Regions from separate parts of the Kitasatospora sp. NPDC094028 genome, predicted to be linked through region 1. Evidence: riboswitches for the same ligand, from Rfam matches in the RefSeq annotation. Region 1 holds a riboswitch; the other holds the start of a gene.

What was found. A riboswitch is a leader RNA that binds a small molecule or an ion and turns the genes downstream of it on or off. The one in region 1 is predicted to bind cobalamin.
Region 2: linked by a shared signal. The riboswitch ahead of ACPC54_RS16340 (cobalamin biosynthesis protein) and the one ahead of ACPC54_RS13600 (ribonucleoside-diphosphate reductase subunit alpha) in region 1 are both predicted to bind cobalamin.

The regions. Positions count from the first base shown of each region.
Region 1 covers NZ_JBMVFA010000007.1:40,652-47,851, forward strand. The annotation lists gene ACPC54_RS13590 (glycoside hydrolase family 26 protein) at 1-726, opposite strand, end outside; gene ACPC54_RS13595 (flagellar basal body-associated FliL family protein) at 907-2,133, opposite strand; cobalamin riboswitch at 2,399-2,530, shown strand; gene ACPC54_RS13600 (ribonucleoside-diphosphate reductase subunit alpha) at 2,722-5,121, shown strand; gene ACPC54_RS13605 (ribonucleotide-diphosphate reductase subunit beta) at 5,121-6,137, shown strand; gene ACPC54_RS13610 (DUF397 domain-containing protein) at 6,201-6,389, opposite strand; gene ACPC54_RS13615 (helix-turn-helix domain-containing protein) at 6,407-7,200, opposite strand, start outside.
Region 2 covers NZ_JBMVFA010000009.1:70,812-78,011, reverse strand. The annotation lists gene ACPC54_RS16345 (cobyric acid synthase) at 1-897, opposite strand, end outside; gene ACPC54_RS16340 (cobalamin biosynthesis protein) at 894-1,859, opposite strand; cobalamin riboswitch at 1,998-2,125, opposite strand; gene ACPC54_RS16335 (alpha/beta hydrolase family protein) at 2,802-3,908, shown strand; gene ACPC54_RS16330 (hypothetical protein) at 4,682-5,953, shown strand; gene ACPC54_RS16325 (CDP-alcohol phosphatidyltransferase family protein) at 6,058-6,939, opposite strand; gene ACPC54_RS16320 (phosphatidylserine decarboxylase) at 6,926-7,200, opposite strand, start outside.

The sequences.
Region 1 (7,200 bases):
CTTGACGTCGGATCCGGGGTACGGCTGGTGGAAGCTCATGCCGACGATCCCGGCGGGCGCGCCGCCGTTGTCGGGCAGTTCGGTCATGCTGCCGTCGCAGTTGTGCTGGGCGCCGGCGAAGTCGTACGTGCCGTCGTCGGCGCGCGGGTGGCCGGACCAGACGGCCGCCATCAGGTCGACGGCGTCGTCGGTGTACTGCCAGCCGGCCCGGCAGGTGGGCCAGCGGCCGGCCGAGTAGGACCGCGGGTTGCCGACGCCCCAGGTGTTCTGGCCGTAGCCGGGGCCGAGGTCGGTCTCGACGAAGCCGGGCAGCTTGCCGGTGATGTCGGCGGCCTTCTTGTAGTAGTAGCCGACCTGCTTGGTGCCCCGGTAGTCGCCGTACTCGGGGTTGTTGCGCTCGTTGTGCGCCTCGACGTGCTGGCCGATGACCGTCCCGCCGCTCTTGCCGGTGCGGGCCTGCCGCTCCAGGTCGTCGAGGAACTGCTGGACGGCGCGGGCGTTCGGCGAGGCCAGCGGATCCCGGGCGACCAGTTCCTTGCCGACGTCCGGCGGCAGGGTCCGCCCGGGGGCGCCGACCGACACCTCCACCCGCGGCGGCTGCGGCTGCTCGTCGTCCGGCCGTCCGCCGTCGCGGTCCAGGACCACGAAGGCGCCCGCGGCGAGCACGACCGCCCCGGCCGCCGCGAGCACGGCGGGCTTTCCGCGCAGGGCTCTGGGCAGGGCCACGGACCACTCCTCCGGTTGCTCGCCGGCGCCGACCCCCACGGACGCAACCGGAACACGCGTACGACTGACTACGGCGAGAGCCTGCCACACTCCCCCGGCCCCGGCGAACGAACCCGCCGGGGGTGGGGGGAGGTCGTCGGCGCCGACCGGGCGTCGGCCGGCCGTCAGCCGGTCGGGCCGTCAGCCGGTCGGCGTGGCGGCCGGGGCCGCCGGGGCGCCGGGCGCCGCGTTGCCCGCGGCCTTGGCGCGCTGCAGCAGCTGGCCCTTCACGTGCTCCGCGAAGCCGCCCGCCGCCGCGGTCGCGGTGGCGTCCGCCGTGTTGCCGCCCTTCACCGAGCCCTCGACCGTGAAGTAGGCGTACCGGCCGATGACGTTGTGCGTGTTGGCGCAGCCCGGGTTCGCGCAGTAGGCCGGCGCGCCGGGGGCGGAGAGGCCCTTGAGCTGGCCGGCGTAGTTCTTCGTCGCGGTCTCGGCCTGGATCTTGTGGTCGAAGACCGCGACGCCGACCGTCACCGCGCTGTCGCCGGAGACGTACGTCGCCCGCAGCACCTTCTGGCAGCCCTGGTCGCCGAGGATCTTGCCGAGGCCGCCGGTCGTCGAGTTGCCGTCCCAGCAGGGCTGGTCGAGCGAGACGGTGGTGCGGTTCCAGGTCGCGCCGTTGATGTTCACCTGGGCCGCCGAGAACAGCGCGTTCGCGTCCTGCGGCGCCGGGTCGGTGCTGACGTCCCAGATCGGCTTGGACGGGTCGTCGCCGGCCCCGCCCTGGGTGGTCGCCGGAGCCGGCGACGGGGGCGTGCTGACGGGCGCGGTCGGGGCGGTGACCGGCTTCTTGGGGTCGTCGTGCTTGCCGTTCATCAGCACCACGCCGCCCGCGGCCAGGCCGCCCACCAGGACCACGGCAGCCGCGATGCCGATCACCTTGGTGCGGCGCTTGCGCTTGCCGTCCGCCTCGTTGCGGTCGGCCAGCGCCTCCCAGTCGGGCTCGGCGCGCGGGGGCCGCGGCTGCTGGACCGGCTGGGCCTGCGGCGGCTGGGGCTGGAACTGCTGGGCGGGCAGCGTCGGCTGGGCCTGCGGCTGCCACTGCGGCGCGGGCTGGGCCGGGGGCTGTTGCACCGGCTGCGGGGCCGCGGGCTGCGGGGCCGGAGGCTGCTGGACGGGCTGCGGGGCCGGGGGCTGCTGGACCGGCTGGGGCGCGGGCTGCGGCGGCACCGGCCCCGGCTGGGGCACCGGCGGGACGGGCTGCGCCACCGGCTGCGCGGGCGGCAGGACCGGCCCGTACGACGCCGGCGGCGGCCCGAAGCCCCCGCTCGGCGGCGGCACCGGCCCCGGCTGGTTCTGCGCGCTCCCCGCCCCGGCCGGGGGCGTCCCCTGCGGCCCCTGCCCAGGTGCGCCGAATCCGTCGCTCATGCGGCCCCCTCGCTGCCTCGTCGATCGCTCCGCGAGACGCGCACCCCTCGTGTCGCGGACCCGCCCGCTGCGCTCGCTCACATGTCGCCCAGATCGTAGGGCATCTCCCCGACGGACCGGCCTCCCGGTGACCGTTCCGTATCGAAACCAGGACGCGCCGGGCGCGCCCGAGGGCCCCTTGGGGCGGCCGCGCCGGACACCGCCGGTCATCGGCCCGACACACGGCGCCGCACTACATGTGGGGCCACATCAGTGAGACACCACAACATGTATGCTCACTCCTGCTGTCGACGCAGGGGAAGCCGGTGAGATTCCGGGACTGCCCCGCAGCGGTGTGCGGGCGCTCACACGAGCCGGGCCCGCAAGTCCGAGTACCTGCCGGCGGCGTGCGCCACGGCCCTCCCGCAGGGGCCGCGCGAGCACCAGCACCACCTTTCCGGGCCTCGCGGGCGGGCCGGGGAGACACCGTCGCGCGACGCCGTCCGCGTTCGCGCCGTGCTTCCCTGCCCCGAACGGCCCGGCGCCACCCGATCACGCCGCCGATCGCCGCCAGGAGAGAGCGCCTTGACCACCGCTGCCTCAGCCACCCTGCCCGCCCAGGGAACCGGTACCGCCTTCACCGACCAGACGGTCACCGACCCCGGTGGGGCGCTCCTTCGGCTGCTCACCGACCGCAGCGCCGACCTCACCGAGGTCGACCCCGGCCACGTCGCCGCCGCCGCGCTGCGCGGGCGCCACGCCGGCTCCGACTTCGCCGAGCTGCGCGGGCTGGCCGTCGACGCCGCCGCGTCGATGATCGCCGAGGACCCCCAGTACTCGAAGCTGGCCGCCCGCCTGCTCGCCCTGGAGATCGTCGACGAGGCCAACAGCCAGGGCTCGGTGTCCTTCTCCGCCTCCATCGCGGTCGGCCACGCCGAAGGCCTGATCGGCGACACCACCGCCGACTTCGTCGCCAAGCACGCCGCCGCCCTCGACGCCCTGATCGACGCCCACGGCGACGACCGCTTCGAGTACTTCGGCCTGCGCACCGTCCAGTCCCGCTACCTGCTGCGCCACCCGATCACCCGCAAGGTCATCGAGACCCCGCAGCACTTCCTGCTCCGCGTCGCCTGCGGCCTGGCGGTCGGCGACACCGAGCAGTCCGTGCGCGAGGTCGCCGAGCTGTACGGCCTGATGAGCCGCCTGGAGTACCTGACCTCCTCGCCGACGCTCTTCAACTCCGGCACCCGGCACCCGCAGATGAGCAGCTGCTACCTGCTCGACTCCCCGCTGGACAACCTGGACTCGATCTACAACCGCTACGCGCAGATCGCCCGCCTGTCCAAGCACGCCGGCGGCATCGGCCTGTCCTACTCGCGCATCCGCTCGCGCGGCAGCCTGATCCGCGGCACCAACGGCAAGTCCAACGGCATCGTGCCGTTCCTGCGCACCCTCGACTCCTCCGTCGCCGCCGTCAACCAGGGCGGCCGGCGCAAGGGCGCCGCGTGCGTCTACCTGGAGACCTGGCACGCCGACATCGAGGAGTTCCTGGAGCTCCGCGACAACACCGGCGAGGAAGCCCGCCGCACCCACAACCTCAACCTGGCGCACTGGATCCCGGACGAGTTCATGCGCCGCGTGAACGCCAACGCGGACTGGTCGCTGTTCTCCCCGGCCGACGTCCCCGAGCTGGTCGACCTGTGGGGCGAGGAGTTCGACCAGGCCTACCTCAAGGCCGAGCTGGCCGGCAAGGCCGTCCGCACCATCCCGGCGCAGACCCTGTACGCCCGCATGATGCGCACCCTGGCCCAGACCGGCAACGGCTGGATGACCTTCAAGGACGCCTCCAACCGCGCCGCCAACCAGACCGCGCTGCCGGGCCGCACGGTGCACTCGTCCAACCTGTGCACCGAGATCCTGGAGGTCACGGACGACTCCGAGACCGCCGTCTGCAACCTGGGGTCGGTCAACCTCGGTGCGCACGTGGCGGTCGGCGCCTCCGCCGACGACCTGCTCGGCGCCATGGACTGGGAGCGGCTGGACGCCACCGTGCGCACCGCCGTGACCTTCCTCGACCGCGTGGTGGACATCAACTTCTACCCGACGACCGAGGCGGGCACGTCGAACTCCCGCTGGCGGCCGGTCGGCCTCGGCGTGATGGGCCTGCAGGACGTCTTCTTCAAGCTGCGCCTCGACTTCGACTCCGCCGAGGCCAAGCAGCTGTCCACGCTCATCGCCGAGCGCATCATGCTCACCGCGTACGAGCGCTCCGCCGACCTGGCCGAGCAGCTGGGCCGCCACGAGGCGTACGGCGAGACCCGCGCCGCGCGTGGCGAGCTGCACATCGACCACTTCCCGAGCGCCGCCCCGCAGTGGGCCCCGCGCTGGGACGCGCTGCGGGCGCGAATCGCCGAGACCGGGCTGCGCAACTCGCTGCTGCTCGCCATCGCGCCGACCGCGACCATCGCCTCGATCGCCGGCGTGTACGAGTGCATCGAGCCGCAGGTGTCCAACCTGTTCAAGCGCGAGACGCTGAGCGGCGAGTTCCTGCAGGTCAACCCGTACCTGGTGCGCGAGCTCAAGGAGCTCGGCGTCTGGGACCAGCAGACCCGCGACGCGCTGCGCGACGCCAACGGCTCCGTCCAGGACTTCAACTGGCTGCCGGACGAGGTCCGTTCGCTGTACCGCACCGCGTGGGAGCTGCCGCAGCGCGCGCTCATCGACCTGGCCGCGGCCCGCATGCCGTACCTCGACCAGAGCCAGTCGCTGAACCTGTTCATGGCGGCGCCCACCATCGGCAAGCTCAGCTCGATGTACGCCTACGCGTGGAAGGTCGGTCTCAAGACCACCTACTACCTGCGCTCGCGCCCGGCCACCCGCATCGCCCAGGCCGCCTCCGGTGCCGCCCGCACCGCCGCGCCGCTGCCGACCCCCACCATGACCCAGGCCGAGCAGGACGCCATCGCCTGCTCCCTGGAGAACCCCGAGTCCTGCGAGGCCTGCCAGTAATGACTGCCGACGACCGCAAGATGCTGCTCGACCCCGGCTTCGAGCTGACGCTGCGCCCGATGCGCTACCCGTCGTTCTACGACCGGTACCGGGACGCGATCAAGAACACCTGGACCGTGGAGGAGGTGGACCTGCACTCCGACGTCGCCGACCTGGCGAAGCTCAGCGAGGGCGAGCGCCACCTCATCGGGCGGCTGGTCGCGTTCTTCGCGACCGGTGACTCGATCGTCGCGAACAACGTGGTGCTGAGCCTCTACAAGCACATCAACTCGCCCGAGGCGCGGCTGTACCTCTCGCGGCAGTTGTTCGAAGAGGCCGTCCATGTGCAGTTCTACCTGACGCTGCTGGACACGTACCTTCCGGACCCGGAGGACCGCAACGCGGCCTTCGCCGCGGTGGAGAACATCCCCTCCATCCACCAGAAGGCCCAGTTCTGCTTCAAGTACATGAACGCGGTCGACCACATCGACTCGCTGCAGACGAAGGAGGACAGGAGGGCGTTCCTGCTCAACCTGATCTGCTTCGCGGCGTGTGTCGAGGGCCTGTTCTTCTACGGCGCGTTCGCGTACGTGTACTGGTTCCGCAGCCGTGGCCTGCTGCACGGCCTGGCGACGGGGACGAACTGGGTGTTCCGCGACGAGTCCATGCACATGGACTTCGCGTTCTCGGTGGTCGACACCGTCCGCGAGGAGGAGCCCGACCTCTTCGACGACGAGATGGCCAAGCAGGTCACCGAGATGCTGGAGGAGGCCGTCGCGGCCGAGCTCCAGTTCGCCCAGGACCTGTGCGGTGACGGCCTCACCGGCATGAACACCGAGTCCATGCGCCAGTACCTGGAGGCCGTGGCCGACCAGCGCCTGGCCCGGCTGGGGATGCCGATCCGCTACGGCTCGACGAACCCGTTCGGCTTCATGGAGCTCCAGAACGTCCAGGAGCTGACCAACTTCTTCGAGCGCCGCGTGTCGGCCTACCAGGTCGCGGTCGAGGGCTCCGTCTCCTTCGACGACGACTTCTAAAGAAGAGCGAATGACAGAGGTGCCCCGCACGGCCACAGCCCGTGCGGGGCACCTCTGTTTACATCAGTCGGTCGAAAACTCCCCGCCCTTGACCCCAGCAAGGAACGAAGCCCAGGCATCAGCCGCGAAGAGCAGCGCCGGCCCATCCGGATCCTTGGAATCGCGCACCGGCACGACCCCGGCCGCACCACCGGCCACCTCGACGCAATCACCGCCCTGCCCGCTGTAACTGCTCTTGCGCCACTCCAACATGCTTACCTCTCCATTGCTTAGTGGTACATCTCCTGCCGTACCCGAGCGATCATGTCGAGACTGTCGGCCGGGCTCAAGGCGATCGATCGAAGCGAATCGAAGATCAACGTGTAGTCCTCAGTCTCCGCCGGCGTCTCCATGTAAAGCGTCCCCGTTCGATGTTCGACGCACACGACGTCGGAGTACGTCGGCACAGGGAAGCTGAAGAGCACGAACGACCCCATGAGTCCGGGATGAGCCCCTGCTCGGTCCGGCAGTATCTGCAGCTCGATGTTGGGCCGCTCAGCCATCTCCAGAAGCCGGTCAAGCTGCTGGCTCATGACCTTGACTCCGCCCACCTGGACTCTCAGCGCCGCTTCCCCTGCGATCACGCAAACACGCGGCGGGTCGGCGCGGTTCAACACCTCCTGCCGCGCAATCCGAGCCGTCACAAGGGCCTCCACCTCATCCTTGCTCAGCGTGGACGGCCGCGCCTGGAGTACGGCTCGGGCATAGTCCGGAGTCTGCAACAGCCCAGCCACCAGGACGTTTTGGAATGACCGGATGTAGTCAGCTGTCTCCTCATAGCCAATGAAGTCCGAGTACGACGGCCTCGCCAAACTCGCGCGCTGCACCCAGCCAGGCTCACGGCCACGCCGAGCCATGCCCACCAGATCCTCAACGTATGCCTGGTCGTCAACGCCGTAGAACGCCAACAGATCGCGCAGCTCGCCGAGCGAGATTCCCAATCTGGCGTTCTCAATCCGGCTGATCTTTGTCCGGTGGCAACCGATCCGCTGAGCCGCGTCTTCCGGCGTCTTGCCCGCCTCTT
Region 2 (7,200 bases), on a different contig from region 1:
CAGGTCGGCGTCGGCCAGTTCCTCCGGCCGGGTCGCCCAGCGCACCAGCACGCCCGGCTCCTGCGCCAGCGCGTCCAGGTCGGTGAAGTTCGACAGCCGCGGGAAGCGCACCACGGCGACCCGCAGCACGTCCGCGCCGAGCGGCCCGCGACCGTCCACCCGGTCCACCACGGTGGACAGGTCCAGCGAGTCCTCGGCGTCCAGCCACAGGCCGGGCAGCATCGGCAGCGTGCCCAGCACCGGGCGGCCGGTCAGCTCGCGCAGCATCTCCAGCCCGGGCGCGAGCAGCCGCCCGTCGCCGCGGAACTTGTTGACGAACCAGCCGGCGACGTGCCGCTGGTCCTCCTCCGACAGCAACGCCAGGGTGCCGTACATCGCGGCGAAGACCCCGCCGCGATCGATGTCGCCGACCACCACGACGGGCAGGGCGGCGGCGGTGGCCAGGCCCATGTTGGCGATGTCGCGGTCGCGCAGGTTGATCTCGGCGGGTGAGCCGGCGCCCTCGCACACCACCACGTCGTAGCGGCGGCGCAGGTCCGCCAGGCACTCCAGGGCGCGCTCCAGCAGGACGGGCTTGCGCTCGCGGTAGTCCAGCGCGCCGACCTCGGCGACCGGCCGGCCGAGCAGCACCACCTGGCTGCGGCCGTCCGCGCCCGGCTTCAGCAGCACCGGGTTCATCGCCGCTTCGGGCTCGACCCGGGCCGCCTGCGCCTGCATCGCCTGGGCGCGGCCGATCTCGGCGCCGTCCGCGGTGACGAAGGAGTTCAGCGACATGTTCTGCGCCTTGAACGGCGCGACCCGCACGCCCTGGCGGACCAGCCAGCGGCAGATGCCGGCCGTGACCACGCTCTTGCCCGCGTCCGAGGTCGTCCCGGCGACCAGCAGTGCGTTGCTCATGACCCCCCACCCTTCCTTCGCCATGCGCGCAGCAGGACGTGCCCCGCGACCGTCGTACCCAGCGCGAGCGCGCCGACCCGCCGCGACAGCGTGCAGGCCCGCTCGATGTCGTCCACCGTCACCGGCCGCAACTCCTCGCCCAGGACGGGCCGGTGCTCGACGCGCTCGCCGTACCGCAGCGTCCCGCCGAGGCGGACGCCGACCGCGCCCGCGAAGGCCGACTCGGCCTGGCCCGCGTTCGGGCTCGGGTGGGCGGAGCCGTCCCGCCGCCAGACCCGCCAGGCCGTCCGCGGCTCGGGGGCGGCGGCCACGGTCAGCAGCGCCGTCAGCCGGGCGCCCGGCCAGCCCGCGACGTCGTCGAGCCGGGCGGAGGCCCAGCCGAACCGGGCGTGGCGGGGCGAGCGGTGGCCGACCATCGCGTCCAGGGTGTTCACCGCGCGGAACGCCAGCAGGCCCGGCGTGCCGGCCAGGGCGCCCCAGGCCAGCGCGTTGACCACGGCGTCGGCGGTGTTCTCGGCCACCGACTCGACGACGGCGCGGGCGATCTGCTGCTCGTCCAGGGCGCTCGGGTCCCGCCCGCACAGGTGCGGCAGCCGCTCCCGGGCGGCCGTCAGGTCGCCGGCGGCCAGCGAGCGGCCGATGGTGCGCGCCTCCCGGGTCAGCGAGGTGCCGCCGAGCACCGTCCAGGTCGCGGCCGCCGCGAGCGCCGCCCGGCCCAGCGGACGCCGGCCGACGGTGCGGTCCAGGGCGAGCGCGCCGGCCGCGACGGTGCCCACGGCGAGTGCCGTGTACGCCGCGCCGGCCGCCCGGCCGTCCCGCCACATCCGTCGCTCCAGCGCGGTGGCGGCGGTGCCGAAGGCGGCCACCGGGTGGCCGCCGCGGGGATCGGCGAAGCGGGTGTCGGCGGCGTAGCCCACGACGGCGCCCAGGGCGAACGCGGCGGCCCGGGTCAGCGGGCGCACGGGGCGCGCGGTCGTCGCCCGCGCGGCTACCGGGCGCACGGCGGAAGGCAGCTCGAAGTCCGGCGGGGCGGGGCAGCCTGCATCGCGTGCGTGTCCTCACTCAGGGTCCGCGCCCTGGATCGACGTACCGGGGGCGAGAGTCTCCTGGCTTCCGGGTCGGACGCACTTCCGGGCCTTCCAGCGGCTCCTGACGGCCCGCCGTGGCCTTTCCGGTCGTGCTCCCCGGTGACAGTGGCGGGACCGCGCCGGACTCGCACCGGCTTCCTCTCCATGCCTCCGTTTGGCCCCGGAATCCCATCACGCTGCCGAACCGGCAGTCAACCGAGGTCACGGAGGGGTTGGTCACAGCGCGCACCGCACCGGGCTGTGCGATCGCCCAGCCCCCCGCGGCCCCGCGCCCGCCCCCGGTGCCGTTCTCGCCCGCCGCCGCTCGCGCCCATCGCACCGGCCTCGGCCTGACCCCGGAACAGGTCGCGGACGGTCCGGCCGCACACGGCGTCAGGCTCCTGCCCGCCCACGTGCTCGCCTGGGAGAGCGGTGAGCTGCGCCCCGACCAGACGGAGTTCATCGCCCTCGCCCGCGTCCTCCGGTGCCCCGCCGCCCAGTTGACGGGCACCCGCCCGGCGGGGCTTCGCGACCACCGGCCGGCCCGCGAGCTCACCCGGGAGGCGGCCGCCCGCCGGGCGGCGTCGCCCTGTCCGTCCACCAGGAGGCCGAGCTGGCCGGCCACTGGGGCACCCCGGCCGCCCCACCCGCCGCCCGGAGCCTCACCGGTCGCTTCTGGGAACTCCTGGGGACTTCTCGGCCACCGGACCACCGAAATCCCGTCTGATCCCCCCGTTGTCGTGCCCCGGACGGCCCAGCCCGGTGGCCCGGCGCGCCGCCCGCCGGTGAACTGGTGCACGAACACCGTCCGGACCGACCAGCAGAGCGGGGAACGAAATGCGTTGGGGAACCGCAGCCGTCGTGGCGGCCGCCGCCGTAGGGGCCGCCGTCCTGGTGGTCGGTCGCAAGGCCTCCGAGCGGATGGTCCGGCCGGAGACCGTGACGCCGGAGTCCGGTCCGCTCGTCGTCCGGCGGCTCGCCGCCGGCCGGGTCACCTTCGCCCGGCGCCCGGAGGCCCTGCTCCCCGGCCGCTGGGCGGTCGAGTGGGAGGGCGGCGGCCACGCCGTCGTCGCGGAGGTGCTGCACAGCGACCCGGAGGGCGTCACCCGACGGCTGGTCCGCGCGGACCGGGGCACCCTCGCCCCGGGCACCGAGGTCCGCTTCACCCCGCGCGTCCTGCTCGGCGACCCGACCACGGCGCTCGGCCTCCCCTTCACCGGCACCACCGCCGAGGGCGAGCTCGGCGACCTGCCCGCCTGGTACGTGGACGGCAAACGCGGCACCTGGGTGATCCTGGTGCACGGCCCCGGCGCCGACCGGCAGCAGACGCTCCCGGTGCTCCCCGTGCTGGACCGCCTCAGCATGCCCGCGCTGGCCGTCACCTACCGCGGCGACGAGGGCGCCCCGGCCTCCCCGGACGGGCTGAGCCACTTCGGCGAGACCGAGTGGCGGGACGTCGAGTCGGCGATCCGGCTGGCGCTCGACAACGGCGCGGGCAAGGTCGTCCTGTACGGCTGGTCGGTCGGCGCGACGATGGTGCTGCAGACCGCCGCCCGGTCCGCCTGGTCGCACGCGATCCGCGGCCTGATCCTGGACTCGCCGGTGCTGGACCTCCAGGCCGGCGCCCGCCGCGACGCCCGCCGGGCGGGCTGGTCCGGGACGGTCGCCGAGCTGGGCGCGCTCGCCGCGCAGGGCCGCACCGGCGTCGACCTCGCCGACTTCGCCCGCATCGCCGAGGGCGCCGACCTGCGGGTGCCCACCCTGCTGCTGCAGAGTCCGGACGACTCCATCGCCCCGCTGGGGGCCGCCGAGAGCCTCGCCCACGCCCGGCCCGACGTGGTCAGCCTGCAGACCTTTCCCGGCGCCGACCACGCCGCCCTCTGGAACTCCGCCCCCGAGCGTTACACCGAACTCCTGCGCCGCTGGCTCACCCCCCTCCTCTGATCCGGCCCGCGATGGCTCGCGGCGAACTCCCGCGCAGGAAGTGGAACCGGCCGACTTCCTGCGCTTTCGCCGCTTCCCGAACCCGGTTCGTCCGTGGCCGATCTCCGGTGTTCCCGCTGTGATCCGCACCGCACGGAAAGTCGATACCGCTGTGCCCGTTCGATTCCTGGCGCCCCCCGCGATGCGCGAGAAGTCGGCCCCGTCGACTTTCCGCGCGGCACGCGAAACCGATGGGTCCGATTTCCTTTCCATTCCCCCCGCCCGCCCGCACCCGAAGCACGGGAAGTCGGCCGGGCCGACTTCCCGCGCGGCGCCCGAGCGGCCGCTCGGGCGGGCCGCCGCACACGGAGCGTGACTGCCCGGTCGGGCACCGCAACCGACCCACTCGTCCTGGCATGGACCCGCCACACGTTTCCGGCCAGCCGGTTTGCCACTGTTGCCCGATCTTGCGGAGGTGCCGTCCGGGCGCGTCCGGTCGTACGGACAACCGGATGTGACAGAAGGCCGGTGCAAGGGGAAGACTGCTCGACGTGACGTCTCGGAACCCGCGCGACCGTGATGCCCCGCTCCAACCGACGATCGGTACCGGTGCGACGGTGACCCGTCTCCCCGGTACGGCCCACCGGCCAGCCGGTGGCAGGCCGGGCGGGGCCGGTGTACCCAGGCCCGGCGTACCCCGTCGACGGGGCCCGGCCCCGGCGCCCGGGCGGGGCCGGGTTCCGGTTCCGGAGGGCTTCCCCGCCCCCGCCGAGCTGGCCCCGCTGGCCCGCCGGATGCTGGTGGACGCGGTGCGGATCGCCCGCTGGGCCGGCGATCTGGAAGAAGTCGACAAGCGCGGCGAGCTGCTGCCCGAGGACGCCCGCGCCGCGGGCCGCGCGCTGGCCATGACGGTCGGCGCCGCCGCGAAGGCCTGGGGCCAGGCCCTGCTGGTCGGCCTGGTGGAGCCCCGGGACGGCGGAGCCGGCCCCGGCTGGCGCCTGCACGCCTGGGAGCACGACGACGAGGCGGTGGTGCGCGGCTGGTCCGCGCTGTTCGACGCCTGGACGCTGCTCGCGCCCGTCCCGCCGGCCGCCCTGCGCGGCGTGTTCGCGGTGCTGGCCGGACAGGCCGTCGACCAGGCCCCGCAGCTGCTGTCCTTCCTGCACCTGGTGGACGGCCCGGTCGCCGACGTCGAGCTGCTGGAGCTGCTGCGCCGCGGCCTGGACGAGCGCCGCGTCGGCGGCGCCGCCGGCCCGGGCCTGTCGCCGGTGCCGCACGCGGCCTCCGCCGTGTCGGCCGTGCGCGGCACCTGCCGGGAGCCGCAGATCGACACCCCGGCCGCGCCCTCCGACGTGGCCGCCGTGCTGGACTGGATGCTGGACGGCCTGGCCGCGGTCGGCGCGGTGGTCCGCGCGGACGACGCCGCCGAGCTGTCCCCGCTGGGCCACTGGGCGGTGCGGGCGAAGCTGGAGGAGATCTGCACGGTCGCGCAGACCGCGGCCGGGCACATCGAGCAGAGCGCCTTCGAGCTGCTGAACGCCTGCGCCGACTACTCGCCGGGCCCGGCCCGGGCGGAGTACCGGGCCTGGGTGGCGGCCCGCCCGGCGGACCGCGCGGTGGCCGAGCTGCTGGACGCGGCCCAGGGCGACGACGCGCTGGTGCGCGGCCTGGCCTTCGAGGCGCTGCGGGTGGCCGGCGGCCCGGCGGAGCAGGCGGTGCGGGCGGCGGTGGACGAGCCGGTGCTGCGCCCGTACGCGCTGCTGTGGCTGGCCGAGCGCGCGGATGAGGGGGTCTCCCCGGCGGACGTGCTGGGCGCGGACGACGCGGCCTGGCTCTGGGTGGACACGGCGGCGGCGGTGCTGGACCACGGCGAGACGGAGCTGCTGGTCGGGCACGTCGAGGGCGCCTCGGCCGGCGATCCGGTGCGGCTGTTCGCCCGGGCCCGGCAGTCGGGGCACCCGCGCGCGGCCTCGGTGCTGACGGCGGTCTCGGGCGTGCACCCGGACCCGGGCGTGGCGCGGGCGGCCCGCCGCTCCGCGTTCAGCGTCCACACCGGCGGCGCGTAGCGGTCGACGCACGGTCGGCCGCCCGGTCGACGCATGAGGAAGGGCCCGGAACCATCAGGTTCCGGGCCCTTCCTCATGCGTGGTGGATCGACGGGTGAACGGGCTCAGCCGAGCCGCGACTCCGCCCGCCGGGCGCGGACGTCGCCGACCTTCTGCCCGACCTTGCGCCGGATGACCAGCAGCGGCGCCATCGCGGCCAGCGTGATCTGGGCGAACGCGCCGACGTGCAGCAGCGCGTCGCCGCCCGGCAGGCCGGTCGCCCAGGCCGCCAGGCAGCCGATGGAGACGACGATCCAGCAGAGCGTCGCGGTGGCCAGCAGCCCCTGCGGCTTCGGGTACTCGATCCGGCTGACCATGAGGTACGCGGCGCCGAAGATGGCGAGCAGGCCGAGCTGGAACGGCGGGTCGAGCAGCACGATGGCGATCACCGTCATCGCGCCCATCGGGCAGGGCATGCCCTGGAACACCCCGGGCCGCATCTTGACGGCCGAGAAGCGGGCCAGCCGCAGCACGACCGCGAGCAGCACGGTCAGCGCGATGAGCGCCGAGAGCTTGCTGCTGGCGCCGGTCGACGAGACCATGCCCCAGACCGCGACGAAGTAGGCCGGCGCGATGCCGAAGCTGATCAGGTCGGCCAGGTTGTCCAGTTCCGCCCCGAGGGCCGAGGAGCGCAGCTTGCGCGCCACCAGGCCGTCGAAGAGGTCGCACATCGAGCCGATCAGCAGCAGCGTGACCGCGGTGGCGGCGCTGTGCCGGTCCGGAGCGGCGTCCGGATTGGTGATGTGCGGGACCAGGACCCCGGTGGTGATCGAGTAGATCGCCAGGAAGCCGCAGACGGCGTTCCCCAGGGTCAGGAAGTCGGCGGTGGACAGGTGCTGCGGAGAGCGCGGGGCGCGCAGCTCGCGGTCGCGCGCCCAGCGGCGGCGGCGCAGGGCCGTCTCCTCGTCGTCCAGGCCGACGATTGTCTCAGGATCAGTCACGGTCAAGGCGCGTCACCCCGGCTGTGGTCTTCTGGCCGACCTCGACGCCGACCTCGACGCCGGCCGGCAGGTAGGTGTCGACCCGGGAGCCGAACCGGATCAGGCCGATCCGGTCGCCCTGCTCGACCTTGGTACCGGCGGCCACGTACGGCACGATGCGGCGGGCCACGGCCCCCGCGATCTGGACCATCTCGATGTCGCCGAGTTCGGTGTCGAAGTGCCAGACGACCCGCTCGTTCTGGTCGCTGTCCTTGTTGAACGCGGGCA